2 regions of the Bradyrhizobium sp. SZCCHNPS1003 genome follow, and region 2 is predicted to be linked to the other one. Evidence: predicted binding sites of a transcription regulator. Region 2 holds the regulator's gene; the other holds the start of a gene.

Region 1 (15,318 bases), on a different contig from region 2:
GACGCGACCACCAGCGCGAGGCCGACCATCGTCAAGGTGACGGCGACGCCGCCGAACACCGTGGGCAGACCGAACAGGCCGGAGATCAGGCTGCCCGCCAGGGCCGGTGCGATCGCGAAGCAATAGACGAAGTCGCGGGCGAGCGGCGGGACCGAACGGCGGTAGATGATCGGGGCGTCGGTCTCGCTGCGGCTGATCCAGCTGGCGTCGAGCAGCACCAGCAGCACCATGGCCGAGATCGCCAGCAGCGCCCCGCCAGCCAAGGCGAGCCAATGCCAAGCGCGCACCGAGAGCTCGGCGAGAACGGGCAGCGCCGGCAGCCCGACGCTGTCGGCGCGCAGCACGAAGATGAGGTAGGGCAGCGCCAGCGCCAGCACCACCAGCAGCGCGAACAGCGGATCGAACGAGCGCAGCACCCGGCGGCCCTGCGCGGTGGAGACCACGAAGCCGGCGATCAGCAGCAGCAGGCCCGCCGCGGCCGAGGTGGTCAGCAGCAGCAGGCCGGCCTCGATCGACCAGGCAAACCAGGCGTTGCGCCGGCCCTCGCCGAGAATCCGCCAGCTATGGAGCAGCAGCAGCGCCCAGAGCGGACGCGCCAGCACCTCCGGACCGAATTCCAGCGTGGGTGCACCGAACGCGGTGATGGTCATGGTCAGCAGCACGGCGAGCACCGCCTGCTGGCCGCCGACGATCGCCCCCGCCAGGAGATACATCACCCACAGACCCAGGGCCGAGCACAGCACGGCCAGCACGTAGACGCCTAGCAGGTGATTGCCGGCGAGACGATAGGCGATGTCCGACAGCCAGAACGACAGTGGCGGGCCGAGATCGGTGCCGACCTGGTATTCACGTCCGAACGCGATGGTGGTGGCAAGCTGGCCGGGCGGGCTGCGATAGAACAGCATGGCGACGCCGAGCCACATCAGGGCCTGGCACAGCACCACGATGACGACGACCAGCCGCGGCCTTGCGCGGATCAGTTCGACAACCAGTGACGTGAAACGCATGAACGGCTGGATCGCTTGGCTGAATCGCTGAGGACGTCGAGGAGGCCGGCAGGACCGTCGCTCATCCGCAGCAGCCTCGCTGTCCGACGCCCGCAATCGATACCGCACGATCGGGGCGCACAACACCGCCCCTGCTGCGAGGGGTGACACTTCGTGCTGGCTGGCTGACCAAAACTATTAAGACCGCGGCGCCCGCGAGGCAACCTGCATCAGACCTCGAGCGAGATTTCGGTGGATGTCACCACGGTCACCTCCGCGAACAGATCCGGCTCCGGCACATCGGTCCACGGCTGATGCTTGCGCCGGGCGGCGACGACAGGCGCGAACAGGCTGCGATGATGCACCGAGGGGCCGAGCCGGTCCAACGCGGCGAGATGCTCCGGCACAGCATAGCCCTTGTGCTGCTCGAAGCCGTAACCCGGGCAATCCTGCGCCAGCGCGCACATCAGCCGGTCGCGCGTGACCTTGGCGACGATCGAGGCGGCCGCAATCGACATCACCAGACCATCGCCGCCAATCACCGCCTCGCAGCCGCAATCGACGTCGATGCGGTCGCGGCCGTCGACGAAGACGTGCTTCGGCGCCTCGGGCAGCGCCCTCACGGCGCGCGACAGCGCCCAGAGCGAGGCACGCAGGATGTTGTCGCGATCGATTCGCGCCGGCGATGCGACGGCCACCGCAAACGCCGACGTCTTGCAGATCTTGTCGAACAGCGCCTCGCGCTGCTCCGCGCTCAGGCGCTTGGAATCATCGAGACCCCTGGGGATGCGCGCAGGGTCGAGAATCACGGCCGCAGCGACCACCGGACCGGCCAGCGGCCCCCGTCCCGCCTCGTCGCAGCCCGCGACCGGCCAGACGCCCTGCTTCAACAGCGCGCGCTCGCGCCGGAAGCTCGGCGGCGCCACCGCGATGACGCCCTTGCCGAACTTGGCGCCCGACTTGCCGGCAGCCCCCGGGGCAGCAGGCTTGGTCGCGGCCTTTGCAGGGGCGCTCTTCGCCACGGCGCAGCTCGCTGCTTTCGCCCTGCCCGGCTTCTTTGACTGATCGCGAATCATGGCCGCCATGGTGCGAAACGGCTGGCGGCGGCGCAACCCGAACGGGCCTCAATTCCCCGCTATTCGCCCCCTGCCGGCGACCGACTACGCCGGCAGATGCACTCGATCATCCTCGCCGACATCAATCCCCGGCGCGATCACCACTTCCCAGACATGACCGTCCGGATCTGAGAAATAGCCGCTATAACCGCCATAGTCGGTCCGTTGCGCCGGTTTCAGCAGCATTGCGCCTTTCTCCACCGCCGACGCGAGCGCCGCATCGACCTCAGCCTCCGAGCGGCAGTTCCATGCCAGCGTCACGCCTCGGAACGCCTGAGGGCGCGGTGCGTCTGGCACGCCCGCGTCATCGGCGAGCGCGCCCCACGGGTACAGCGCCAGCACCGTCCCGCCGGTCTCGAAGAATGCCACGGCCTCGCCGGTCGCGCGGAATTTTCGGACGAAGCCGAGCAATGTATAGAAGGCGATGCTCCGCCGCATCTCGGACACACCGAGTGTGATGACGGTGAACCGCGGAACGCTCGCTTGTGCATTCATCACTTACTCTCCGCACGCTTCAGAACAGGCTGAGCTGCTGGCCACCGCCCTTCGGCCGCACGAAATGATCGGTCGTCAGCTTGGTCCGACGCTTGTTCAGCCCGAGCTTCTCGCAGGCGATCTCGAAGCGGCGGCCGATCATCCAGGCCATCGGGCCTGTCCCCTTCATTCGCGTGCCCCATTGCGAGTCGTAATCGCGGCCGCCGCGCATGTCGCGGATCAGGGTGAAGACGTGGCGGTAGCGGTCGGGATAATGCTCGAGTAGCCATTCCCGGAACAGGTCGCGCACCTCCAGCGGCAGCCGCAGCAGCACATAGGCCGCTTCCTTGACGCCGGCATGGGCAGCGGCATCGAGAATGCGCTCGATCTCGCTGTCGTTGAGCGCCGGGATCACCGGCGCCACCATCACCGTGGTCGGAATGCCGGCCTTGGACAGCGCCTGCAGCGCCTCCAGCCGCTTCGACGGCGTCGAGGCCCGCGGCTCCATCGTGCGCGCCAGCTTCGGATCCAGCGTGGTCACGGAGATCGCGACCTTCGCCAGGTTCTTCTTGGCCATCCGCGCCAGGATGTCGGCATCACGCATCACCAGCGCCGACTTCGTGACGATCCCGACGGGATGGCCAACCTTTTCCAGCACCTCGAGGATGCCGCGCATGATCTTCCGCTCGCGCTCGATCGGCTGATAGGGATCGGTGTTGGTGCCGATCGCGATCATCCGCGGCTCGTAGCCGCTGGCCGCCAGCTCCTTCTCCAGAAGCGCGGGCGCATCCGGCTTCACGAACAGCTTGGATTCGAAGTCGAGACCAGGCGACAGCCCGAGAAACGCATGGGTCGGCCGCGCGAAGCAGTAGACACAGCCGTGCTCGCAGCCCCGATACGGATTGATCGAGCGATCGAAACCGATGTCCGGCGAGTCGTTGCGGGTGATGACCTTGCGCGAGGTGTCGGTCGCGACCGTCGTCTTGAACGGCGGCAGCTCCTCGAGGCTCTGCCAGCCATCATCGAAGACAACGCGGGCCTCCGCCTCGTAGCGGCCGCTCGCGTTGGATTGGGCACCCCGGCCGCGGCGCCGGCCCCGTTCGATGGCGACCGCAAGTTCGGGAAAGTCCTTCCCAGGACCTGACGAAGGCGCGCCCGCCGGCTCGGAGGGCACCGGGACCGGCGGGCGCTTGAGGGCATGTGAAGATGCTCGGCTCATGGCCAAGACATAGCACGCAAACAGAACATTACAAGAACAAAATAGAACAAAAGCGCACGCATGCTCTGCGCGGGCGCAAGGCCAGCCATCACATTCCCGTTCTATCCTGCAGGTGCGCTGGAACAGGACGGTGCGGCGTTACTCTCATACAGTATCCCGCAGGCGCGAAGCGGAAGGCAAGCGAGGTCCCATGCAGATCACTTCTCCCCAACAGACCACCCCGGCCGACGATCTCGACCTGCTCGATCGCTACTGGCGCGCGGCGAATTATCTCTCGGTGGGGCAGATCTATCTGCTGGACAATCCGCTGCTGCACGAGCCGCTGAAACCGGAGCACATCAAGCCGCGCCTGCTCGGCCACTGGGGGACGACGCCCGGCCTGAACTTCATCTATGCCCATCTCAACCGCGCCATCGAGGCGCAGGATCTCAGTGTCATCTACATCTGCGGCCCCGGCCATGGCGGTCCGGGCATGGTCGCCAACACCTATCTCGAAGGCACCTACAGCGAGATCTATCCGGAGATCACGCGCGATGCCGATGGCCTGCGCAAACTGTTCCGGCAGTTCTCCTTCCCCGGCGGCATCCCGAGCCATGCCGCGCCTGAAACGCCGGGCTCGATCCATGAAGGCGGTGAACTCGGCTACGCGCTGGTCCACGCCTATGGTGCGGCGTTCGACAATCCCGATTTGATCGTGGCTTGCGTGGTCGGCGACGGCGAGGCCGAGACCGGCCCTCTCGCCGCGTCCTGGCATTCGAACAAGTTCCTGAACCCGGCCCATGACGGCGCGGTGCTGCCGATCCTGCATCTCAACGGCTACAAGATCGCCAATCCCACCGTGCTCGGCCGCATGGGCGATGCCGAGATCAAATGCCTGTTTGAAGGTTACGGATACGAGCCGCTGTTCGTCGAAGGCGCGGAGCCGAAGGCGATGCATCGGCAGATGGCGGACGCGCTCGATGTTGCGCTCGCGAGCATCCGCTCCATCCAGCAGAATGCGCGTCAGCCGGATGCAACGATCCAACGGCCGCGCTGGCCGATGATCGTGTTACGCAGCCCGAAGGGCTGGACCGGGCCGAAGGAGGTCGACGGCCTCAAGGTCGAAGGCTTCTGGCGCGCCCATCAGGTGCCGATTGCCAACCCCCGCAGCAAGCCGGAGCATCTCGCGCTGCTCGAAGCCTGGCTGAAGAGCTACGAGCCGGAGACGCTGTTCGACGCCCATGGCCGTCTCAGGCCGGAATTGCAGGCGCTGGCGCCGAAAGGGCAGCGACGCCTGGGCGCCAATCCGCATGCCAATGGCGGTCTGCTCAAGCGCGAGCTCAAGCTGCCGGACTATCAAGCTTTCGCGATCGAGGTGTCCTCACCAGGCCAGACCATCGCTGAAGCGACACGCGAGCTCGGCAAGTTCCTGCGCGACGTGATCACGCTGAATGCGAAGACCCGAAACTTCCGCATCATGGGTCCCGACGAAACGGCGTCGAACCGGCTCGATGCGGTGTTCGAGGTCACCGAGCGCGTGTGGATGGAGGGCATCGAGCCCTATGACGTCCATCTGGCGCATGACGGCCGCGTCATGGAGGTGCTGAGCGAGCATCTCTGCCAGGGCTGGCTCGAAGGCTATCTGCTCACCGGCCGCCATGGCCTGTTCTCCTGCTACGAGGCCTTCATCCACATCATCGATTCGATGTTCAACCAGCATGCCAAATGGCTGAAGGTGTCACGCGAGCTGCCGTGGCGGCGCCCGATCGCGTCGCTGAACTATCTCTTGACCTCGCATGTCTGGCGGCAGGACCATAACGGCTTCAGCCATCAGGATCCCGGCTTCGTCGACCTCGTCGCCAACAAGAAGGCGGATATCGTCCGCATCTACTTCCCACCGGACGCCAACACGCTGTTGTGGATCGCCGACCATTGCCTGCGCACCTACGACCGCATCAACGTCATCGTCGCCGGCAAGCAGCCCGCGCCGCAATGGCTGTCGATGCAGGACGCCGCCACGCATTGCGACGCCGGCATCGGCATCTGGTCTTGGGCCGGCACCGAGCCCGCCGACGAAGAGCCCGACGTGGTGATGGCCTGCGCCGGAGACGTCCCGACCCTGGAGACGCTCGCAGCCGTCGACCTCCTGCGCAAGGAATTGCCCAACCTGAAGATCCGCGTCGTCAACGTCGTCGATCTCATGACCCTGCAGCCGAAGCAGGACCATCCGCATGGCCTCAGCGACCGCGACTTCGACAGCCTGTTCACCGCCAACAAGCCAGTGATCTTCGCCTATCACGGCTATCCCTATCTGATCCATCGCCTCACCTACAGCCGCACCAACCATGCCGGCATGCATGTGCGCGGCTTCATCGAGGAAGGCACCACGACGACGCCGTTCGACATGGTCGTGCTCAACGAGCTCGACCGTTTCCACCTCGCCATCGAGGCGATCGAGCGCGTGCCCGGCCTCAGCGTGCCCGCAGCCCATGTGAAACAGAAATTCCGCGATGCGCTGATCGAGCATACCCGCTACATCCGGGCGCATGGCGAGGACATGCCGACGATCCGCGACTGGGTCTGGCCGAACAGCGCCGGCGGCACCACGCCGACACAGGCGGGCGACTGAACCAGCCAAGCGCGAGCTCCAGCAACGCAGCACCTTGAAATAGCAATCGTTCGGCGTTGCCCGAACGTGCGCGACCCGCTACGTGCTGCAAAATTCCGCAGCGCAGCGGGCTGATTTGGCTATGACAAGATGATAACAGTCATGCTGGAGGCGCGACAGATAACGATGCCAGGTTCATGCTGAGCGTGATCATCCCGACCGAAGGTGTCGAGCAGACCGCCGTGGCCACCCTGTCCGCGCTGGTGCCAGGCGCCGCGGCCGGTGTCGTCACCGAGGTGCTGCTGGTCGATCGCTCGCCCGATTCCAGCGTGATCGAGCGTGTCGCGGACGTCGCAGGCTGCCACTTCATGAAGTTCGAGGGCTCCCAGGCCGCAGCGCTCGCGGCAGGGGCCGCGAACGCGCGGGCGCCCTGGCTGATGTTTCTGCCCGCTGGCGCGATGCTCGATCCCGGCTGGATCGACGAAACCAGGCAGTTCGTCCAGAGCGTCGCCGCCGCCGGCCAGCCCCGCGCCGGCGTTTTCCGTTACGCCAGGTCTCCTTACGCTGCGATCAGTCTGCGCGAGCGGATGCGATCGGTCGCTCGGGCCCTGGTCGGACCGCTCGGCGACCAGGGCCTGCTGATCGCCCGCGATCATTACCGGCAGGTCGGCGGCTACCAGCCCGATCGAAAGCGTGCCGAGACGCGCCTGTTGCGTCAGCTCGGCCGCTCCTCGCGGACCATGCTGCGCAGCCGGATTGTCATGGTCTAGCATCGGGACGATACTTGCCAAAGTCAATCAATTGATTGACAATGGCAAGTATTGGAGGTGCCACATGATTCCTGCCCCATCCGACGGCCAGGTCGCCGCCGTTCGCGCGTTCAACCGCTTCTACACGAGGAAGCTCGGCGCGCTGGACCAGCATCTGCTCGACAGTCCGTTCTCGCTGGCCGAAGCGCGTGTGCTCTATGAGCTGGCGCAGTACGACGCCATCTCGGCCAAGGAGATCGGTCTCTCGCTCGGCCTCGATGCCGGCTATCTCAGCCGCATCGTCCAGAGCTTCGACGAGCAGGGCCTGATCACCCGCACGCCATTGCCGACCGATCGCAGGCAGCAGCAGCTCGGGCTCACCGCCAAGGGACGACAGGCCTATGCCAGGCTCGACCGCAGCTCGCAGAAGGAGATCGCGGCCATGCTGGCGTCGCTGGCGCCATCCGTGCGCGACCGGCTGGTCGGTGCAATGACGACGATCGAGACCGCCCTGGAGCCGCAGCCGCCGGGCCGCTCCCCGGTGCTGCTGCGCAGCCATCGCCCGGGCGACATCGGCTGGGTGGTTTCACGGCACGGCGCCGTCTACGCTGAGGAATATGGCTGGGACGTCTCGTTCGAGGCGTTGGTCGCCGAGATCGGCGCGCAGTTCATCAGGAGCTACGACCCGGCGCGCGAGCACTGCTGGATCGCCGAGCTTGCGGGTGAGCCGGTCGGCTCGATCTTCCTGGTCAAGGGCAGCGACGAGGCCGCCAAGCTGCGGCTGCTGCTGGTCGAGAAGAAGGCCCGCGGTCTCGGCGTCGGCCGGGCCCTGACCGAACAATGCATCCGCTTCGCCCGCGAGAAGAACTACAGGACGATCGAGCTGTGGACGCAAAGCATTCTCACCGCCGCGCGCGACATCTATGCCCGCGCCGGGTTTCGCAAGATCGCTGAGGAGCCGCACGCCATGTTCGGCGTCCCGCTGACGGGCGAGACATGGCGGCTCGAGCTGTAGCCCGCGCCGCCCGGGTTGCAGTAACCGCCGGTAGGCCGAGATCACCCCCACAACACGTTGCGCATGCCGATTGCGAAGTTCCCGCGCGTCGGTAGTATCCCGCCAAACGGGGCGAGTATCAGCAGTGATGGAATCGATGGTGCGATCGAAGCTTGCAGCGCTTGCCGCGCTGGCAGGCTTGTTGGGGGTAGCGGCTGGGACGGCGGCTCACGCCGCGCCCAAAGGACGCGCAACGGTCGCGATTACGCGCACGGCCGATTTCCTCTATTTGGCGGCGCCCGCGGCGATCGAGATCAACGGCGCCAAGGTGGCGAGCCTTGGCCGCGGCGAGAGCTACAGCGGCCCGATTGCGCCGGGCGCCACGACGATCACCGTATCGACATGGTCCTCGCCGGGCTCGTCGAACATTCGTTTCACCGCCGTGCCCGGCAAGACCTATCGAATGGTCGTGGGACCGCGCGGACAGAATTTCGCCGCCAGCATGATGGGCGGCCTCATTGGCGCGGCAATCGAAGGCGGCGGCGCTTTCGAGATCGTACCAACGAAGTGAGACGTGCGATGGACGCGCGGCGCGTCGTCGTGCCGTGGTCCTACGCCGTCGCGCCCTGCGCCTTGGGCCGGCGCAGATGCTCGTCGAGCCGCGGCATGATCTCGACGAAGTTGCAGGGCCGCGTGCGGTAGTCGAGCTGGGCGGCGAGGATGCCGTCCCAGCCGTCGCGGCAGGCGCCCGGTGATCCCGGCAGGCAGAAGATGTAGGTCGCGCCGGCGACGCCGGCCGTGGCCCGGCTCTGGATCGTCGACGTCCCGATCTTGGCGTGGCTCAGCATGTGGAAAGCAATCGAGAAGCCGTCCATGCGCTTCTCGAACAGCGGCTCGATCGCTTCCGGCGTGACGTCGCGGCCGGTGAAGCCGGTGCCGCCGGTGGTGATGACGACGTCGACGCCGGGATCGGCAATCCACGACTTCACGACCGCGCGAATCTTCTCGACGTCGTCGGTGACGATCTCGCGCGCCGCGAGCCTATGGCCGGCAGCGGTCAGGCGGTCACTCAGGGTGGTGCCGGACTTGTCGTCGGCAAGCGAACGCGTGTCGGACACCGTCAGCACGGCGATGTTGAGGGGAATGAAGCTCTTGCTCTCGTCGATCGCCATCATCGCGTCTCCCTACAGCGAACTGGCGCTGAACGTATTGCAGGCCTGCACCGTGCCCTGCTGGTAGCCGATCATGAACCAGCGCTTGCGCTGCGCGGCGGAGCCATGGGTGAACGAATCCGGCACCACGCGTCCGGTCGCCTTCCGCTGCAAGGTGTCGTCGCCGATCGCCGAGGCCGTCGTCAGCGCGGCGTCGATGTCGCCCTCCTCGAGGAAGCCCGGACGCTTCTTGGCCTCGCGATTGACCCAGACCCCGGACAGGCAGTCGGCCTGCAGCTCGACCTTGACCTGCAGCGCGTTGGCTTCGGCCTTGTTGTCCGACTGCTGCTGCATCCGCGTCACGCGCGGCAGGATGCCGAGCAGGTTCTGGATGTGGTGCCCGGCCTCGTGCGCAATGATGTAGGCCGCGGTGAACTTGCAGGCGCTGCCCGAGCAGCCCCGGAAGCGCGTCTCAACCTCGCGGAAGAAGTTGGTGTCGAGGAAGATCTGCCGGTCCGGCGGACAGTAGAACGGTCCCATCGCAGACTGCGCCATGCCGCAGCGGCCGCCATTGGTGCTGTTGCGAAACAGCACGATCTTGGGCCCGGTATAATTCTGGCCGCTGGCCTGGAAGATCTCGCTCCAGCGGTCGTCGATCTCGCCGAGCACGCCGGAGATCATGTCGCCCATCTCGTCCTTGGGTGCGCCCGTCCGGCCCGGCGAGCGCCGGTCCGCCTGCTGGGTCGGCGCGCCGCCATGGCTCAGCATCTCGGCGCCGCCGATCAGGATGCGCGGATCGATGCCGAAGGCATAGCCGATCAGGCCGAGCACGATGATAGTGCCGATGCCCAGCCCGCCGCCGCCGATCGGCAGACCCATACCACCGCCCATCCCGCCGCCTTCGTCGCGACGGTCGTCGATGTCGTCGCTGCGACGGAAATCATCGTAACGCATGGGCGGCCTTTCCTCACGATTCTTGCGCGGCTCTGCGCGAAATGCCTAACGCGGCAAACAGGTAAAATTTCCACTGTGTTAATCAATAACCCGGCCGGCAAATTTTGCCTAGCGCCGCCAAAAAAACCGGCCCGCGCCGAACCTCGATCGGCTGCGCTCGCGCGCGACCGGCGCGAAAAACCCATCGCAATCGGCGTCTTGCGCAGAGACCATCGTGCATCGACGAACGGAATTCGTCGCTGGTGCGCGTGATGAAAGCGTGCGCATCGATGCGAATAATTTTCCGGGTTAAGTCCATTTTTACTTTGCCGGGTCAATGTGTGGGCAGTCGGTTGTTAGGTCCCGCGTCGCCGACAGCGTCGCCTGAGTCAGAGTTCTTGAGTCATGGTAGAGTCGCGTCGCGGGGCGTCTGCAAGGGCGCCCCGCACTAAATTTCAGACCCTCGAAGAGCAACGAATCATCGTCGGCGACTGCGTCGCCGAGATGTCGAAACTGCCAGGCGCATCGGTCGACCTGGTGTTTGCAGATCCTCCCTACAATCTGCAGCTCAAGGGCGAGCTCAAGCGTCCCGACGAATCGCAGGTCGATGCGGTCGACGACGATTGGGACAAGTTCTCCTCGTTCTCCGCCTATGACGACTTCACGCGCGCCTGGCTGCTCGCCGCGCGCCGCCTGATGAAGCCGAGCGCAACGATCTGGGTGATCGGCTCCTATCACAACATCTTCCGCGTCGGCGCGATCATGCAGGATCTCGGCTTCTGGATCCTCAACGACATCGTCTGGCGCAAGTCCAACCCGATGCCGAACTTCCGCGGCCGCCGCTTCACCAACGCGCACGAGACCATGATCTGGGCCGCGCGGGACGAGAAGGCGAAGGGCTACACGTTCAACTACGAAGTGCTGAAGGCCGCCAACGAGGACGTCCAGGCGCGCTCGGACTGGCTGATTCCGCTGTGCACGGGCGAGGAACGGCTGAAGGACGGCGATGGCAAGAAAATCCATCCGACGCAGAAGCCGGAAGGCCTGCTGGCGCGGGTGCTGCTGTCATCCTCGAAACCCGGCGATCTGGTGATCGATCCGTTCAACGGCACCGGCACGACCGGAGCCGTGGCAAAACGCCTCGGCCGCCGCTACATCGGCTTCGAGCGCGACAAGGTCTATGCGAAGGCGGCAGAGCGGCGCATCGCCGCGGTCGAGCCGCTGCCGGAGGCAACGCTGGCACCGTTCATGACGGCGCGCGAAGCGCCGCGCGTCGCCTTCTCGGAGCTGATCGAGCGCGGCATGATCGCGCCCGGCACCAAGCTCGTCGACTCCAAGCGCCGCCACGGCGCGCTGGTGCGCGCCGATGGGGCCATCATGCTGGGTGACAAGGTCGGTTCGATCCACCGCATCGGCGCGGTGGCGCAAGGTCTGCCGGCCTGTAACGGCTGGACCTTCTGGCACGTCGAGACCAAGGGCGGCCTCAGGCTGATCGACGAGTTGCGCGCCGAGATCCGCTCCGAGATGTCCGCCGCCTGACGCTCACGAATTCCGGCGCTCCTGTCCGGAATAGCGCGCCAGCAGGTCTTCGACCTCGTACTGCTCGTCGTAGCGAACGTCGTCGCGCGGCACGACCGAGACCTGCGCGGTGGACTGCGACGATTTACCCCTGCGTCCCGCCAGGGCCGGATAGTAGCTGTCCACCGGCGGCAGGTGCATGCGATCGAGCTCGGGCTCCGCCGGCCAACGCGTGACGCGCCGGGCGGCCACCGGCTCGATGCGAAGCTGCCGCCTGCCCCGGGCGCGCGCAAACAGCACGCTAATCGAGAAGCCCGCAATCGCGACTGCGCCGAGGAACGCAAACATCCGCGTCCTGGACGCATCATCCCCGGACATGCCGATCGTCACGGCCGGCGAGGCATCCGCAGCGGCCAGCGCCGGCGTCGCGGGAGCAGCCGCTTCCGCGGCGCTCGTGTCACTGGCGGCCGCGAGCGTGTAGGAGGACGCGCGGGGCGCGGCGGGCTCCACCGCTGCCGGCCGCGTGCCGGACTGGTCGGGCCAACGCGTCGCAACAGCAGATTCGTTCACGGCCGCACCGACCGGGTCGGGCGCCGCCGGCGCTGACGCGACGGGCGCTGGCGCGGCCGGAAATGCGGCAACCGACGGAAACGCAGACGTCGCCGGCACAGACGGCGCGGCGGTCGGTGTCGAGGACACGACCTTCACCTCATCGGCGGCGTCCTTGGACGACGATTGGATCTCGGCACGTGCATTGGCCGCGGTCGACGAGAGCTGAGCCCGTTCCTTCTGCGAGGCGAGCTTGCGCGTGACGAGCGACGCGCCCTTCGCCTCGCGATCGTCGTCGCGCAGATACCAGCACTGCTTCTTCGTCGCGCGATCGATGCGATAGAACCAGTGCTTCCCCGCCGGCGTTCCCGCAGGCTTTGCAAGGCATTCGTCAGCAGCCGATGCCGGTGTAAACTCGATTGTCGCCGCAGCCACTCCCGCCAGCACGGCGACAGCAACGCGCGGCAACAAACTCGTCGTTCGATTCGTCATCACACCTCCGACGATTCAACGCGCCCCCGCTGCGCCGTTTCGGCGATGACTTCGTTCGGAATAAGGCTGCGGAGGTTCCATTTGTCGAAACAATGTTAGAACAGCGGTGTCCTTTGGATGCGTTTTAATATTTTTGGGCTGTTTTGTCGCAGCAACAGTGGGAATTCGCGTTGATACGACGACGATACGCGTGCTGTGCCATTCGAGACAACACGCGGATGTGAGAAAACCCAAGACTGAAATCCTGAATGCCAATCACCGCAAGGCGTAGTCCAGAGATTGATGCGCGTGCGCCTCACTTGATCTAAGTCAATGACTCTCGACGGTCCCACGCGTGTACGACGGCGTCGGACAAACTCGCCGCTTCATCGACGTACGCTCGCCATGGCCGTCGCGAACATGACGCGCACATCGACCACACGCCGCGCCCCGCTCACTTCATCATCTTCGTCAACGCCTTCTCGACCAGCTCGCGCGTGTACGGCTTCTGAATGATCGGCGCGTCGGACAGCTCGGGCGGAATCGGCGCGCGCTCGCCATAGCCGGTGGCGAACATGAAGGGCACGCCGAGCTCCTTCAGCCGGAGCCCGACCGGCAGGCTGCTCTCCGCGCCGAGGTTGATGTCGAGCAGCGCGAAGCCCGGCACCGCGCGCTCGATCGCCTTCAGCGCCTGACCGACCGAAGCCGCCGTGTCGACTTGCCGCGCACCGAGCTCGAGCAGAATCACTTCGGCGCCCATCGCGATGATCAAATTGTCCTCGACGATCAGCGCGGCGCCTGAGAGACGCGGCGTCGGCTCCTGCTTCTGCTCGGGACGTGGGACCGCGCCGGTCGGCGCCGGAACCAGCTGGACGAAATTGGCGGGAATCATGAAGCGGGCCTGAACGCCGAGCAGATCGAAGCGAATCTCGGCGTCGCCCTTGAGATCGAATGGCACCGACCGCTCGATGATGGTGGTGCCGAAGCCGCGGCGCGTCGGCGGCTGCACCGGAGGTCCGCCGCTCTCCTTCCAGTCGATGACGAGGCTTGCGCCGGGATCCAGTCGCCACGCCACCTGAACCTGCCCGGTGGAGTCGGCCAGCGCGCCGTATTTCGCCGAGTTCGTCATCATCTCATGCACGACGAGCGCGAGCGTCCCGAACGCCTTGGGGTCGAGCGCGACGTCCGGCCCTTCCATCCGCACCCGCGCGGCCCGCGAGCCGAGATAGGCGCCCGCCTCCGACTCCAAGAGCGCGCGCAGCGCAACCGGCGCCCAGTTGAGATTGGTGATCTGGTCGTGGGCACGCGCCAGAGCCTGGATGCGGCCGCCGAGCACCGCGGCGAAGTCCTCGACCGAGGTCGAGGTCTCCTTGCTCTGCGCGACCAGGCCGCGCACGAGACTGAGGATGTTGCGAACGCGGTGATTGAGCTCGGCGATCATGAGCTCCTGCCGCTCCTGGGCGCCGCGGCGCTCGCGCGCGGCGAGCTCCGACAGTTGCAGGATCACCTCCAGCAGGGTGATGCGCAGGCTCTCGGCGATGCGCAGATCCGCCGCTGACCATGGCTTCGACTGGCCGGCCACCGTCTGCTGCCACAGCTCGAAGCTCTTGCGTGGCGTGAGGCGCGGCCCGAGCGGGCCTTCGGCGTAGGTCTTGTTGGGATCGCCCGCCCAGTTGACCGAGCGCAGCACCTCGCGCCGGAAGAAGATCAGGCAGTCGCGCGGCGTGCGCGAGATCGGAACGGCGAGGAAGCCGGCGGCGCGATCGCGGAACGCCTCGCCCGCCGCGTACACCTTGGCAATCTCGGCGCTGGCGCAGATGCGGCCGGGGGATGTCCGGTTGATGAAGCCGATCAGGTCCTGCACCTCCTCTTCGGACGGCGTCTCGCCGTCGAGCGTGATCTCGTCATCGGACCACACGGCAATGCCGTCGCATTCGATCATCTGCCGATAGTCGGCGACGAAGTCGAGGATCGCTCGCTTGCTGTGGGCGTGCAGAGCCGCACGCTCGATCAGACGCTCCTGGATCTGATGCGCGCGCGTCTCATAGGCGACGTCGGTCTCCCGCTCGCGGGCCTCGAGCAGCCAGGAGTACATCTGGCCGAACAGCTCGGCCGCAGTGCGCTTCTCGAACGACAGGTGATGCGGCGCATAGTGATGGCAAGCGAACAGGCCCCAGAGCTTGCCTTCGCGCAGGATCGAGACCGACATCGACGCGCCGACGCCCATGTTGCGGAGATATTCGATATGGACCGGCGAGACCGCGCGCAGCACGCTCATCGACAGGTCGAGCAGGCCGGCATTGTGCGTCGGCGTCGACAGCAGCGGCGCCGGCACGGCGTCGATGTCGGCGATGATCCGCAGCCAGTTGCGCTGGTAGAGCTGCCGCGCCTGCCTGGGAATGTCCGAGGCCGGATAATGCAGCCCGAGGAACGGCTCCAGGCCGGAGCCCGCGGCCTCGGCGATCACCTCGCCCGAGCCGTCCGGATGAAAGCGATACACCATCACCCGATCGAAGCCGGTCAGCAGCCTGAGCTGGCGTGCCGCCTCCTGCGCGAGGTCCATCATCCCCGT
Region 2 (15,318 bases):
GCGGGATCGCTCGGCTTCTCGACATAGTCGGCGCGAACACGCTCGAACACCGCGCCGAACAGATTGAGCTGCGAATAGGTGTCGGCCATGCCGGCCGCGGCCTTGGCCTTCGCAACGAGTTGCGCGCCGTCGGGACCCGTGACCATCAGGGTTAGCCCGACGCCAGTCATCGTGCCCGCCAAGAACAGCCAGTTTTTCCGCATTGTTTGCTTCCCGAGCGTTTGTTGGATGGCCGGCCGATCAAATGGTCCGCACGCATCGCCGGCGCGATTTGTGTTGCGAACACACACCACATTTCCGGTTTCTTCAAGGCCGATATTGCGCCGCCGTCCCGGGGCCCGACCGCCGGCGCTCGCATCCGAAATGGACGTTCACAGGCTGAAATCAAGCTCAAGGCTGCGCCGGCGCCGGGCCCGGCTGAACATACCCCGTCTTTCACGGACACCCATGATCACAATTCGACGAGCCGTGTACCACGCCGCGATTTGATGGCCTGGGCCTGCGGGGCGCCGCTCCCTGCGCGCGCCCGGGAAGCTCGAGTTCGGAATGGCTTGCTCCCGGCCCGCTCGATGGGCAATGCTCCGCGGCAAAACCGCAAGCATGACAGTCGCTGGGAGGCAAACATGAACCAACGGACCCCGATCGAGGCCGGGTGGCGGAACGTCGAACTCGGCTCGAGCGACGAGAAGTTCCAGGACCTGCACGAGCTCATCCGCAAGGCGCGCGCCCAGCTCAACCAGAACGCCTGGGACTACATCATCGGCGGGGCCGAAACCGAGACCACGCTGCGTCGGAACCGGATGGCGCTCGACGAGATCGCGTTCCGTCCGCGCGTGCTGCGCGACGTGTCCAGGGTCGATGCCTCGGTCGAAACTTTCGGACGCAAGCTGCGCCTGCCGGTGGTCATGGCCCCGGTCGGTGCGCTCGAAATCTTCGATCCGGCAGGGGCGGCCAGCGTGGCCCGTGGGGCGGGCCGATTCGGAGCGGCGCACATGCTGAGCTCGGTGTCGGAACCCGGGCTGGAGAAGACCGCCGAGGCCGCGCCCGACGCGCTGCGAATCTTCCAGCTCTATGTCCGCGGCGACGACGCCTTCGTCGAGGACTATGTGAGCCGGGCGGTCGCCAACAGCTACACCGCGTTCTGCCTGACCGTCGACACCGCCCATTACAGCCGGCGCGAGCGCGACATCGCCAAGCGCTACGTCCGCGAAAGCCGGCTGCGCGCGACCGGCGGCGACCACCAGAAGGCGCTGAGCTGGCACACCGTCAAGCTGATCAAGGACAAGTTCAAGCTGCCGCTGATCATCAAGGGCATCGCGACCGCCGAGGACGCGCAGATTGCGGTCGATCACGGCGTCGACTGGATCTACGTCTCCAACCATGGCGGCCGCCAGCTCGACCATGGCCGCGGAGCCATGCAAGTGCTGCCGGAGATCGTCGCCGCCGTGAAGAGCCGGGCAAAGATCATGGTCGACGGCGGCTTCTGCCGCGGCACCGACATCGTCAAGGCGATCGCCTCCGGCGCCGACCTCGTCGGCATCGGCCGGCTGCAATGCTGGGCGCTCGCCGCGGCCGGCGAGGACGGCATCCTGCGCATGCTCGAGCTGCTGGAGGACGAGGTCATCCGCGCGCTCGGCCTGCTCGGCGTCACCTCGTTCGCCGAGCTCAACGGCTCCTACCTGCATCCGGCAACCGCCACCAACCAGCCGAGCGTCGTCAGCGCGTTTCCGCTGGTCGACATCGAGCCCTACCGTTATTGAGGCGGAGGCCCTTCCGTTCAACGCCAGCCATCGACGCCCCCCTCCATGCCCTCCTCCGCTCTCCGCCCCGGCGACGCCGACGCGCTGCTGTTCGATCTCGGCCGCGTCGTCATCGACATCGATTTCGTCCAGGTCGTCTCGCGCTGGGCCGCGCATGCCGGCTGCGCGCCGGAGCATCTCGCCGCGCGCTTCGTGCGCGACGAGATCTACCACGGCCATGAGCGCGGCACGGTCTCCGACGCCGACTTCTTCGCCAACCTGCGCCGGCAGCTCGGCATCGACATCACCGACGCGCAGTTTCTCGAGGGCTGGAACGCGATCTTCGTCGGTCCGATGCCCGGCATCGCCCCGCTGCTCGCACGCGCGGCGGAGAAACTGCCGCTCTATGCCTTCTCCAACACCAACCAGCCGCACATCGATCACTTCTCGCCGCGCTACGCCGACCTGCTTGGTCACTTTCGCGAGATCTTCCTGTCGTCGTCGATCGGCCTGCGAAAGCCGGATGCCGAGGCCTACGCGCATGTGGTCGATGCGATCGGCGTGCCCGCCGAGCGCATCGTATTCTTCGACGATCTCGCTGAAAACATCGACGGCGCGCGGGCCAGCGGGCTGCAGGCGGTGCTGGTGCGCTCGACGGACGACATCGCCGCGGCGCTGGAGGCGCTCGGGATCTGATCGCATCGCGCAAGGGTGCGTCATGGCCAGCGGCGTGACGTTCTGAAGGGCTGCGCTCGCAATGACGGTGCCCACTCATGCAAGATTGTTTTCGCGACACGATGTGCCCGAGCTTTGCTGCTCTCATCTCACCCTCCTCCAATCGGAGGGCGCAGGGAATGCCGGGCTGCTGGCCGCAACCCATGGCCCGCCTGCAGAAAAAAAGCAGGCGGCAGTCACCACAGGTCCAGCCGACATCCGGCATTCCCTGCGCGATGGTCTTCACGTTTATACGCGATCTCCCCGGTGCCCGGCTTGTTGGCCACCGTCGCCGTCGGGATCATCATCACCCGCCGGCTTGGCATCAGCTTCGGGATGCCAGGACCACGCGACTTCACGTCCGCGCCATGCCGTTCGTCCGCGCGCCATCAGGGCACGCTGCGACGCGTCGCGGCCACCGCATCCCGCGCTCCACGTCCGTGACGATCGCGAAGCGCCCCTCCTGTCGAGCACGGGACCAAATCAGCATAGCAGACTTTTCCGAAAAAGCGAATCCTAAATTCGACCGCCGGCAACCGCGCCATCCGGCCCGTCTCCCGCCACATCCGCTGGTCGCAGACGGCCCGACCGCCTAAGCTGTCCGCTCTGCACGCCCCGCGACCCGGAAGAACCGAATGCCCCTCGACATCATCTGTTTGCGTGATCGGCCCGACCTGATCCCGCGCGTGTTCTCGCCCGAGCTGGATGCCATCTGGCCGGAGTTCATGCGGCAGGACCGGACGGCGACGTTGTACTATGATCCGCCAGTGTTCGACCAATATGCGGACTGCGCCTACGTGGCGCTCGCCGGTGACGAGGTGGTCGGGCGCGCCTTCGCCGTCCCCTTCACCTTCGGCATCGAGGGCCGCCGCACGCTGCCGGATGCGGGCTGGGACGAGGTGATCCGCTGGGGTCACGAGGACCGCCTGCTGGGACGGCGGCCGACGACGATGAGCGCGCTGGAGATTGCGCTGCTGCCGAAGGCGCGCGTGCCCGGCAGCTCGCTCGCCATGCTCGCGGCTCTGAAAGGCTGCGCACGCGCCAAAGGTTTTGCCGAGCTGTACGCGCCGGTGCGGCCGAACCAGAAACATCTGGCGCCGCGGACGCCGATGCGCGCCTATCTCGATCAGCGGCGCGAAGACGGCCGATTGGTCGATTCCTGGCTGCGCACGCACCTCGGCATCGGTGGCGAGATCGTCAAGATCGCGCCGTGCTCGATGACCATCGTCGGCACGCTCGCCGAGTGGTCGCAATGGACCGGCGTGACCTTCGATCGCTCGGGTGAGATCGAGGTCCCCGCTGCTCTCGTGCCCGTGCTCGCGTCGGTCGAGCACGACCATGCCGCCTATGTCGAGCCGAATGTCTGGATTCGGCATCCGCTCTAACGCGGTGCAGGCCGTCCGCGCGACGATCAACGCGCCGGCACGACGCGCTCGTCCAGAAATCCGATCACCGCGTCGAACGCCTGCCGTCGATTCCGCTCCATCAGGATCATGTGCGTGCCCTGCCCGATCTCGACCAGGCGCTTGTACGGCGCGCTCACGAGACGAACGAACAGGTCGTGCGCCACGTCGAAGCGGACGTCCACATCCCATTCCGCCGAGAGCACGAGAACAGGGCAGTTGATCGTGCTGGGATCGTAGATCGGCTGGTCCACGGTCCAATGCTCGCGCACGTCCTGCACCGCGCCCGAAGGCGCGCGGATCGCGCCGGGGTACGGCGAGTCCGGATCGGTCGCGAGCGTCGCCTCCGCCCAGGACTCGAACCAGCCGTCCGGAATCAGCTTGTCCCGCGCCTGCTCCGGAGCGGCGCCGCGCCACGCAGCCTCGAACGCGCGCGGGCTGACGATCCGATAGGCGCCGAGCGGTCCGCCGGCGTCGATGCGCAGCGGCTCGCTGGACAGCCAGAGCGGCGTCACCAGGATCAGCTTCTCGAGCTTCGCGCTCGCCGCGCTCGCGAGCATGCCCGCGACGGTGGCGCCCCAGGACATGCCGAGCACGTTGGCGCGCGGGACGTCGCGATGCCGGCAGATGAAGTCCACCGCCGCGCCGAAATCGTCCACGGCGGTCCGCGCATTGACCAATGGAGATCCCTCCTCGGCCGCCCGCGACATCTCCGGCGGCCGGCTGGAGCCGCCATAGCCGCGCGCATCGACGGCCCAGACATCGTAGCCGGCCTGCGCCAGGACATCCATGAAGGAGGCGCCACCAACCGCGACGTCGAACAGGCTGGCGGATGAAAAGGTGGCGCCGTGCATCATCACCAGCGTGCGCTCGGCCGAGAACCGTTGCACGTCATGCCGGCGCTTGTTGATGAGCTGAAGCTGTACATCGGACACCGGGCCTTCGATCAGGCGGCGCTCGGAAACGATGCGCGAGGAGGACGTTGCGTTCTCGGTCATGGTCACCTCGGATCAGGCGAACTGCCACGCGAACCGGTCGCCGTCGCGGCTGATCCGCCCGGCCGAGGACTCGGCGAAGTGGGTCGTGAACACGAGGGAGCCGGTCTCGGCGGCATGGTTCATCGCCCATCGGCGTGAGGTCCGCGCCGCATCCGGAAATTCGCAATAGACCGAGTTCCAATCCGGACGCGCGACCTGCAGCGGATGATGCATCACATCGCCCCAGAACAGCGCGCGCTCGCCGCGCGAGGTGAGACTGATGCAGGCGTGATCGATGCTGTGACCAGGGCTCGGCAGATAGCGGAAGCCATCCACGACCTCGCTGCCATCGACCGTGATCTCACGCGCGAGGCCGGCCTCGACGATCGGCAGCACGCTGTCTTCGTAGACCCCTGGCAGCGGCGGATGCAGCATGCGACCGAGACCGGCCGCATCCCTGATCGCGGCATCCGAGCCGTCAGCGGCCGACAGTGCCGCCAGATAGGCGCGCTCGCGGCCCGAGAAAACGTACCGGGCGTTCGGAAACACCGGCGTCCAACGGCCATCGGCAAGCTGCGTATTCCACCCCACATGATCCGCGTGCAGATGCGTCATCAGGACGAGATCGACATCGCCAGGGGCGACGCCGGCCGCCCGCAGCCGGTCGAGAAACGGCTCGTTCAAGCGATGCAGAACTGCTGCGCCGGGCCGCTCCTTGTCATTGCCGGTGGCCGTGTCGATCAGGACCACCCGCTCCGGCGTCCGCACCAGCCAGCTATGGATGCTCAGGCGCAACGATCCCGTGTGCGGATCGACCGATCCCGGCCCCACCTGGCCTCGTTCCCGAACGATGCTGTCTGCTTCTACGCCCGGAAACAAAAACTCGCCCTCGACCGCATCGAGGCCGATCTCGAAGATCTTGGTGATGGTGGCGTCTCCGACGCGATAGGTCGTGATGTCCTGCATGTCTGGCGGCCTCGATCCGAACGGTGGTCTTGTCTGGGCCGAGATCTAGGACTAGGTCATACATTCCTCAAATCGATCCAGCTCATGCAGTCCATCGATCACTTCGATCTTCGCTCCTTCGACCTCAATCTGCTGGTCGCGTTCGACGCGCTCATGCAGGAGCGCAGCGTGACGCGCGCGGCCGCACGCCTCAAGGTGGGTCAGCCTGCGATGAGCCATACGCTGTCGACGCTTCGCGTGCTGCTGCAGGACGAGCTGTTCGTCCGCGTCGGCGCCGTCATGCAGCCGACGCCAAAGGCTGCGGTGCTCGCCGGGCCGGTTCGGGCGGCGCTGGGGCAGATGCAGGCAGCGCTGCATGCCGCACCGGAGTTCGACCCGGCGACCGAGCAGCGCACCATCCGCCTGGGATTTTCAAGTGAGGTCGAGCTGCTGCTGATCCCCGAGCTCACCGCGGTGCTCCGTCGAACGGCGCCCGGCGTGCGGCTTCTCAGCCGGCCGACCGAGCGCAACGAAGTGCATCGCCTGCTCGACGACGGAGCCTTGGATGTCGCGGTCGGCTGCTTCGACGCCGTCGCACAGCGGCACAGATCCCAGCTCCTGTTCGAGCAGGCGCTGAGCTGCGTCTACAATCCAAAGCGCATCGCGATGAAAACGCCGATCAGCCTCGCCGACTATCTGTCGCTTCCGCACGCGCTGGTGACGCTGACCAACAGCCTGCAGGGCTGTCTGGAGGCGGCGCTGGATGAGATCGGGACCGAGCTCAACGTGGTCTCAGCCTCCTCGGAATTCCTCAGCGTGCTGGCGACGGTCGCCGCATCACCGGTGATCACGACGATACCGACCAGGATGGCAAAGCTCTACGGGCCGCGATTTGGGCTGACGCTCTGTCCCGCGCCGTTGAAGCTGCGGCTGCCGGCCGTCTCGATGGTCTGGCCGCTGCAGCTCGATCGTGATGCAGCATCGGTCTGGCTGCGGAACATGGTGGCGGATATCCTGCACACGACCGAGCGCGCCGCCTGTCGCGCGGCTGCTGGATAGAACGCGGGGCGGGAGCTAATCGGAACGGCGCATCGGCCAACGCCTTGGCACTGCGGTCGACCTTCTGCGCACTGATTGCAGGGTTTCTCGCGCGATCGTGAGGCAGCGGCCCGGACGCGGCCAACATCAGACGGTCAGAACGCAGGGAGCGGCCTAGGCCCTTGGCCGCGCTGTGCGCGTTCGGTTAGAAGGCGACTCATTCGATCTGCCGTCTCCGTCCGAAGGAACTCTCATGGCCCTGATGCCGGTGTCCGATGCGTTGTCCGCCGTGCTCGCCGGCGCCGAGCCGCTGGCCGAGGAGCTGGTGACGCTGGACGAGGCCCATCACCGCATCCTGGCCCGCGACCTCGCGGCGCTGCGGACGCAGCCGCCCGAGGCGATGTCGGCGATGGACGGCTACGCCGTACGCGCGGCGGACGCAGCCCAGGCCAAGGTGCGGCTGAGGGTGATCGGCGAGGTCGCGGCGGGGCGGCCGTTCGATCGCGTGGTCGGACCCGGCGAGGCGGCGCGCATCTTCACTGGTGGCGTTGTCCCTGAGGGCGCCGACGCGGTGGTGATCCAGGAGGACACGATCGCCGAAGATGGCCACGTCGTCATCACCGAGGCCGCGATCAAGGGCCGGCACATTCGGCCCGCGGGCGTCGACTTCCACCAGGGCATGGTGCTGCTGAAGGCGGGCCGCCGGCTCAGCGACCGCGACCTGTCGCTGGCGGCCAGCATGAATCATCCGGCACTGCCGGTGCGGTGCCGGCCGAAGGTGGCGCTGCTCGCCACCGGCGACGAGCTCGTGATGCCGGGCTCGACGCCCGGCCCGGGCCAGATCGTCTATTCCAACGGCTACGCCCTGCGGGCGCTGGTGCGCAGCGAGGGCGCGACACCGATCGATCTCGGCATCGCCGCGGATACGATGGAGGCCACGGTCGCCGGGATCCGGCGGGCGCGCGAGGCCAAGGCCGACATCCTGATCACGACCGGCGGCGCCTCGGTCGGCGATCACGACCTCGTCAAGCAGGCGCTCGAAGCCGAGGGCATCGAGATGGCGTTCTGGAAGATCGCGATGCGGCCGGGCAAGCCGATGATGCACGGACGGCTCGGCGACATGAGGGTGATCGGACTGCCCGGCAATCCGGTGTCGTCCTATGTCTGCGCCATCCTGTTCCTGGTGCCGCTGATTCGGCGGCTGCTCGGCCGTGACGAAGCTCGCATGCCACGCGAGACCGCCCTGCTCGGCCGCGAGCTCGGGGCGAACGATTCGCGCGAGGACTATCTGCGGGCGCAGCTCGAAGAGCGCGCCGACGGCACCCTGATCGCAACGCCGGTGACGCAGCAGGATTCGTCGCTGCTCGGCAATCTCGCGCTCTCGCAGGCGCTGGTGATCCGGCGGGCGTATGCGCCGAAGGCCGCCGCCGGCAGCCCGTGCGAGATCCTGCGCCTGCCGAGCTAGGCCGTTTCCCCCGGCAAAGCCCGGTCCGTTCACTACAATTTAAGGATTGCGGAACACACATCGAACATATAGTGTCCGTTCATGATTTGTTTTTAGTATGTTGCGGGCGACGCGATGATGGTCCGACTCCAAGGCGCTCTCAGCCGGTTTGTGCTCAAGGCGCAGCTCCTGGACTCGGACGACAACAAACTGGGGACCAGGTCGAGATGCTGACGCGCAAACAGTACGAACTTCTGCGGTTCATCAACGAGCGGCTCAAGGAAGCCGGCGTGCCGCCGTCCTTCGACGAGATGAAGGATGCGCTCGATCTGCGCTCGAAGTCCGGCATTCATCGCCTGATCACGGCGCTCGAGGAGCGCGGCTTCATCCGCCGGCTGCCCAACCGCGCCCGCGCGATCGAGGTGATCAAGCTGCCCGAGCTGTCACAGGCCGCCAACAACCGCCGCGGCTTCACCCCATCGGTGATCGAGGGCAATCTCGGCAAGGTGCGCACCAGCACTCCCGCGCTGGACGATGGCGAGCGCCCCGTCGCAGTGCCGGTGATGGGCCGCATCGCCGCCGGTACCCCGATCGAGGCGCTACAGACGCGCAGCCACACCATCAGCGTGCCTGCCGACATGCTCGGCAACGGCGATCACTATGCGCTTGAGGTGCGCGGCGACTCCATGGTCGATGCCGGCATCCTCGACGGGGACATGGCGCTGATCCAGCGCAACGAGACCGCCGACACCGGCGACATCGTGGTAGCGCTGATCGACGATGAGGAAGCGACGTTGAAGCGCTTCCGCCGCCGCGGCGCATCGATCGCGCTGGAGCCGGCCAACACCGCCTACGAGGTGCGCATCCTGCCGCCCAACCGGGTGAAGATCCAAGGCAAGCTGGTCGGGCTGTATCGCAAGTACTGATCGCGGACGCGATCGGTCGATCGGCGGCGAGCGCACGCGCTTCTCCGCCGATCGAAATTGGTCACGCGCGAATGCACCTCAGGATGTGCAGCGCGGCATGCTCAAACGCTTGTGATCGCCCGCGGGCGCACGCGGTGCAGATCAGCGCAGAATTGCCGTGAAGCGCGCGCTAACATCACCATCGATGTCCACTCTGATAGAGGCCTGCGCCTGTCCGGGGGGAGCGTGGGTCGGCTATCTCTCAACGAGGAGCGATCCGATGTGTGACTACAGCCTCCATGCGGTTGCGTCCCGTCCCGCCAAGGTCGGCGAGACGTTGATCTCGACGACGTTTCGCGGCACCGCCACCCGCGGCTTCGCCCTCGAGAGCGAGCCGACCGTCGCAGTCTGCATGCTGCCCGGCACCGAGTTGGCATTTGTCGAGGACGTCCGCTACGACAGCCGCTGGCTCTGGACCCGGACGATCCGCGAGCGCGTCGCGAAGTTCAACAGCATCGAGACGCACATCCCCGATCGCCATCACGACGCGATCGAATTCGCCGACGGCCGCCACGTGCTGGTGACCCAGCTCTGCGAGGGCCAGCGCGTCACCGTGCTACAATTGCCGGTCAGCAAGCAGCCGGCCGAGCGCCGCCCGGGCATGGCGGAGGACGTTCCGGCTTCGCAGGCCACACCGATTCGCCGCATCAGCATCACCTGAGCGCCTGCGCGTCCGCATTTCTCTCGGTCATGAGCGAGCTTTCGGCCGGGGGAGATTTGGTTTCTGCAAGCGCAAGGTCCTTTCGGGCGAACCTCACGCTCCGGCATCGCATCGAATAGGAACGACATCCCTCGGCCGGCATTGTGTGCCGGGGGAGCTTGCCGCCGCGGTCAACAAGATCGATTGGAACAAGGCCGACCGGATCACCGAGCCCGGCCGCTACATGCTTCCGTTCGGATGGCTAACGGTCACGGTTGATGACATCGCCGTCTGGCAACGATATCCGGGCGCTGCGTTCACGCTGGTCGAAGGTCCCTCGCTGTTCGATGGACCCGACGCCACCGAGTATCATCTCAGCACGTTGTATCATCTCAGCACGTTCGAGCTCCGGCGCTCAATCCTGCTCGCCCTGCTCCGTCTCCGGCGGCGTCGCGTCCTGAAGCCGCGACACCGGCGCACGCGGCGTCAGCGTCGTGTCGAACTCGCCGGCCTCGGCGGGCGCCGGCCACCACGGGCGGTCGGTGCCGCCGGCGCGCACCGGCGTGACGGAGAAGCCGGTGCCCCGCTGCACCAGCATCAAGGCGCCCTGCTGCTGCAGGCGCTGGCGATCGATGACGGCCGCCGCGCAGGATGACGGCGCGGCGCGCGTGGTGACGATCAGCGCGGCACGGGCGCAATCATCGTCGAGCGCCTCGGCGCGCAGGGTCAAGGCGGCGAATCGGCCGTCGGCCATCGCGACCACGCAGCCCGCCTCGTCGCAGGAGACGCCATCGGCGAGCGATGAATCCGCCGGCAGCCGGGCATCGGCGTCGGCCGCGAGCCACTCCTTGGTGGCGAACACGTCCTTGCCGGTGCGCATCACATGCAGGCGTCCGTCACGACCGCGCACCGCCACCGCACGCCCATCGCCGGCGATCAGGACATCGGGCAGCGGCGTCGTGGCGGCCCACGCGGTGGCCACCACGAGCCCGACGGCACCCGACCAGCGCAGCGGTGTGCGCAGCAGGCCGATCAGGATGACGCCGAGGCTGGCCAGGATCAGCGGACCGATGCCGAAGCCCGGGATGCGCCCGACCGCGCCAGGCAGCGCCGCCACCCAGCGCGTCACCGCGATCATCCAGTCGATGCCGAGGCCCATCAGCGTCCACCAGGGACCGTCGAGCCCGAACGGCGCCGCCAGCAGGCCGAGCAGTCCGGCGGGCATCACCAGCACCGAAACCACCGGCATCGCCGCGAGATTGGCGAGCACGCCATAGGGCGTGACGCGATGGAAGTGGAACGCGGCATAGGGCGTGGTCGCAAGCCCCGCGATCAGCGAGGCCAGCAGCAGCATCGCAAGCTCGCGGCCGCCCCACAGCGCGATGCGCTGCGCCGTGGAGCTGTCCGGCGTCGCAAACAGTTTGGGCAGGCCGAACTGCACCAGCGCGACCAGGCCGAGCGTCGCCGCGAACGACATCTGGAAGCTCGGATGCACCAGCGCTTCGGGTGCCGCGATCAGCACGATCATCGCCGCGACCGCGAGCGTGCGGAAGGTGACGGCGCGGCGATCGACCGTGACCGCGATCAGCACCACGGCCGTCATGAAGAACGATCTCTGCGTCGCGACCTCCGCGCCCGACAGCAGCAGGTAGAACGCCGCCGCGACCAGCGCCGCCGCGGCCGCCCATTTCTTGATCGGATGGCTGATAGTGAGGCCGGGGATCAGCGCAAGCAGCGCGCGCACGGCGAAGAACACGACGCCGGCGACGACGGCCATGTGATAGCCTGAGATCGACAGCACGTGGCCGAGGCCGGAGACGAACATCGCATCGTTGACATCGGGCGTGATGGCGTCGCGCCGGCCGGTCAGCAGCGCGGTGGCGATGGCGCGCTCATCGCCCGTCAGGCGGGCGCGGATGCGTGCGTCGATCGCATCGCGCAGGCCCTGCATGGCCGCCGCATAGCCCAGGCCGAAGCCGGCGGCCTGCGGCGGCGTCGCCGTCGTGATCGCGCCCATCACGAAGCCGGAGGCGCCGATGCCCTGGAAGAACATGTCGCGCGCGAAGTCGTAGGATCCCGGCCGCACCGGGGCCATCGGCGGCAGCAGCCGCGCCTTGAGCTGCACGAAGCTGCCGACCTCGGGCGCCGTGCCCTTACGCACCGCGAGCCTGACACGCGCGATGGTGACGGCGTTGCGCGGGCTCTCCATCGCGGTGACGCGCAGCACGATCCGATCGCTGCGTTCGCGGATGTCGCGCGCCTCGACGAAGCCGGACAGCGCCACCGAATACAACGGCCGCGCCAGCACTGGATGAGCGACACGCGCCGTCTTGATGGTCGCCGCGGCAAAGCCGCACGCTGCAGCTGCGATCATCACGGCAGCCGGAAACATCCGATGCCGCCGCATCATGATGGCGACGATGCAGAGCAGCGCGGCGGTGGTGGCGGCAATCCAGAGCACCGGCTCGTGATCGGCGGTGAAGTACAGCGCGATGCCGGCCCCGAACGCCACCGGCACCCAGGGCAGCAGCCGGCCCGCCCCGGCCTCCTCGACCGCCCAGCTCTTCAGGCGGACGGCGAATGCCGACGACGCGCCGGCCCCGATCGCGGGCCAGCCGCCGGCCAGCGCGCCGCGCGGCGGCCAGACATCGGCCATCGCGCCCGCGATCCCGCGACGCCCTCCCGGCGGCCTGACCGGCTCCGCCATTGCCCACACCACCCGTTACTTCACGGGCATGGAGGCTAGCGAAACCACGGGGAATCCGACTAGCGGAACGGAACGAGAATCCAATCCCGGTGCCGGGAACGTCATTGGAACTTTCTGCACCGCACGGGCTTATGCGGGTATGGACCACCATGACAATGACGATCCCTTTGCCGACCTCGCGCTCGACACGGCGATCCACCTGCGCTGGACGTTGCGGGACATCAAGGCCCACCGGCTCACGCTCTCCCCCGTCGCCGACGATGATCTCTCGCTCCTCGCGGAGCGCGGCCTGGTCGAGGTCAGCGATGGCGTGCCAACGCTGACCGAGGCCGGCCTCGCAGCGATCAATTGAGCTGCGGCTGCGGTCCCCATCTCATCCCTTCGCGACCTCCTTCGCAAAGGTGTCGCGCAGGCCGATGGTGCGGTTGAACACGAGCTTGTCGGGCATCGAATCCGGATCGCGGACGAAGTAGCCCTGGCGCTCGAACTGCATCGGTGCGTCCGAATTGCTCTCGGCGATCGCCGGCTCGATGCGGGCGTCGATCAGGACCTCGAGTGAGTTGGGATTGAGATCGGCGGTGAAGTCGGCCGCATTGGGGCTCGGATTGGCGAACAGCTGGTTGTAGAGGCGGATCTCGGCGGTCAGCGACTGCGCAGCGGGCAGCCAGTGCATCGTCGCCTTGACCTTGCGTCCATCCGGCGCGTTGCCGCCCTTGGTCGCGGGATCATAGGTGCAACGCAGCTCGACGATCTCGCCGGCGTCGTTCTTGATGACGTCGCGGCACTTGATGAAATAGGCGTAGCGCAGCCGCACCTCGTTGCCCGGCGACAGCCGGAAGAACTTCTTCGGCGGGTTCTCCATGAAGTCGTCCTGCTCGATATAGAGCTCGCGGCCGAAGGCGATCCTGCGCGTGCCGGCTGCGGGATCGTCGGGGTGGTTGATCGCCTCGAGCTCCTCGACCTGGCCTTCCGGATAATTCTCGATCACCACCTTCAGCGGCCGCAGCACGGCCATCCGACGCAGCGCCGTGCGGTTCAGCTCCTCACGAATGCAGAATTCGAGCATGCCGACGTCGACGATGCTGTTGGCCTTGGCGATGCCGATGCGCTTGATGAACTCGCGCACCGCAGCCGGCGGCACGCCGCGCCGCTTCAGGCCGGCGATGGTCGGCATGCGTGGATCGTTCCAGCCTGAGACATGGCCGTCCTGCACCAGCCGCGTCAGCACGCGCTTCGACAGCAGCGTGTAGGTCAGGTTGAGCCGCGCGAACTCGTACTGGTGCGGATGCGACGGCACCGGCAGCTTGTCCAGGAACCAATCGTAGAGCGGCCGGTGGTCCTCGAACTCGAGCGTGCAGATCGAGTGCGTCACGCCCTCGATCGCGTCCGACTGCCCGTGGGCGTAGTCGTAGCTCGGATAGATCTTCCAGGCGTCGCCGGTGCGCGGGTGATGGGCGTGCATGATCCGGTACAGCACGGGGTCGCGCAGGTTGATGTTGCCGGCGGCCATGTCGATCTTGGCGCGCAGCACGCGCGCGCCGTTCGGGAATTCGCCGGCCTTCATGCGCCGGAACAGGTCGAGATTCTCCTCGACCGTGCGGTCGCGGAACGGGCTGTTCTTGCCGGGCTCGGTGAGCGTGCCGCGCGACAGGCGGATCTCCTCCTGCGACTGGTCGTCGACATAGGCGAGCCCGGCCTTGATCAGCCCTTCCGCCCAATCGTAGAGCCGCTCGAAATAATCCGAAGCGAAGAACAGGTTGTCGCCCCAGTCATAGCCGAGCCAGCGCACGTCGGCCTGGATGGAATCGATATATTCCTGCTCTTCCTTGGTCGGATTGGTGTCATCGAAGCGCAGATTGCAGCGGCCGCCGAACTCCTGGGCAATGCCGAAGTTGAGACCGATCGACTTGGCATGGCCGATATGCAGGTAGCCGTTCGGCTCCGGCGGGAACCGGGTGACGATCGTCTTGTGCCTGCCGCTGTCGAGATCGGCCTGGACGATGTCGCGGATGAAGTCGCGCCCTGCCTCTGCCGTCGTCGCCGTGTCTGTCGTCGTGGTCATCAAGAATATCCTGCTCCGGAATTTGGCAGCCTATCTGCCAAATCCGCTTCCCCCAAGGAAGGCTTTAGTTATGCGATAGGCCTGCTATACACCCCCCGCCCTTCATAGCCCCTGCCTGGATTTCGTGCTGCCGCCCATGACCTCCCCGATCGTCACGCGCTTTGCCCCCTCCCCGACCGGCTTTCTCCACATCGGAGGCGCCCGGACGGCCCTGTTCAACTGGCTGTATGCGCGGGGCCGCGGCGGCAAGATGCTGCTGCGGATCGAGGACACCGACCGTGAGCGCTCGACCACGGCGGCCATCGACGCCATCCTGGACGGCCTGAAATGGCTCGAGCTCGATTGGGACGGCGAGGTCATCTACCAATATAGCCGCGCCGCGCGCCATCGCGAGGTCGCCGAGCAACTGCTCGCCAGCGGCATGGCGTATCGCTGCTATGCCACCGCCGAGGAGCTGGCCGCGATGCGCGAAAAGGCGCGCGCGGAAGGCCGCACCCGGCTCTATGACGGCATGTGGCGCGACCGCGATCCAAAGGAGGCGCCCGAAGGCGTCAAGCCGACGATCCGGCTGCGCGCGCCGCTGACCGGCGAGACCGTGATCGAGGACCAGGTGCAGGGCCGCGTGGTCTGGCAGAACGAGAACCTCGACGACCTCGTGCTGCTGCGAGGCGATGGCAATCCGAC

What was found. Region 2 encodes LexA, which represses DNA repair genes until DNA is damaged. Its sites were predicted from a motif close to TGTTCNNNNTGTGTTCNG; they were not measured.
Region 1: QX126_RS15845 (PA0069 family radical SAM protein) is a predicted target of LexA. The motif match lies at 3,816-3,833, and genes of this name have one in related genera.

The regions. Positions count from the first base shown of each region.
Region 1 is NZ_JAUHIU010000009.1:2,253-17,570, reverse strand. Features, by position in the region: gene QX126_RS15860 (glycosyltransferase family 39 protein) at 1-1,007, opposite strand, end outside; gene QX126_RS15855 (ribonuclease HII) at 1,217-2,071, opposite strand; gene QX126_RS15850 (VOC family protein) at 2,147-2,596, opposite strand; gene QX126_RS15845 (PA0069 family radical SAM protein) at 2,616-3,794, opposite strand; gene QX126_RS15840 (phosphoketolase family protein) at 3,985-6,402, shown strand; gene QX126_RS15835 (glycosyl transferase) at 6,579-7,151, shown strand; gene QX126_RS15830 (helix-turn-helix domain-containing GNAT family N-acetyltransferase) at 7,216-8,145, shown strand; gene QX126_RS15825 (hypothetical protein) at 8,282-8,695, shown strand; gene moaB (molybdenum cofactor biosynthesis protein B) at 8,736-9,299, opposite strand; gene QX126_RS15815 (neutral zinc metallopeptidase) at 9,309-10,229, opposite strand; gene QX126_RS15810 (site-specific DNA-methyltransferase) at 10,614-11,747, shown strand; gene QX126_RS15805 (hypothetical protein) at 11,751-12,767, opposite strand; gene QX126_RS15800 (HWE histidine kinase domain-containing protein) at 13,201-15,318, opposite strand, start outside.
Region 2 is NZ_JAUHIU010000003.1:309,673-324,990, forward strand. Features, by position in the region: gene QX126_RS07330 (S41 family peptidase) at 1-203, opposite strand, end outside; gene QX126_RS07335 (alpha-hydroxy acid oxidase) at 624-1,760, shown strand; gene QX126_RS07340 (HAD family phosphatase) at 1,806-2,435, shown strand; gene QX126_RS07345 (hypothetical protein) at 3,179-3,838, shown strand; gene QX126_RS07350 (alpha/beta hydrolase) at 3,865-4,854, opposite strand; gene QX126_RS07355 (MBL fold metallo-hydrolase) at 4,867-5,799, opposite strand; gene QX126_RS07360 (LysR family transcriptional regulator) at 5,884-6,837, shown strand; gene glp (gephyrin-like molybdotransferase Glp) at 7,070-8,281, shown strand; gene lexA (transcriptional repressor LexA) at 8,488-9,186, shown strand; gene QX126_RS07375 (hypothetical protein) at 9,446-9,886, shown strand; gene QX126_RS07380 (ComEC/Rec2 family competence protein) at 10,281-12,572, opposite strand; gene QX126_RS07385 (hypothetical protein) at 12,712-12,924, shown strand; gene QX126_RS07390 (glutamine--tRNA ligase/YqeY domain fusion protein) at 12,946-14,634, opposite strand; gene gltX (glutamate--tRNA ligase) at 14,771-15,318, shown strand, end outside.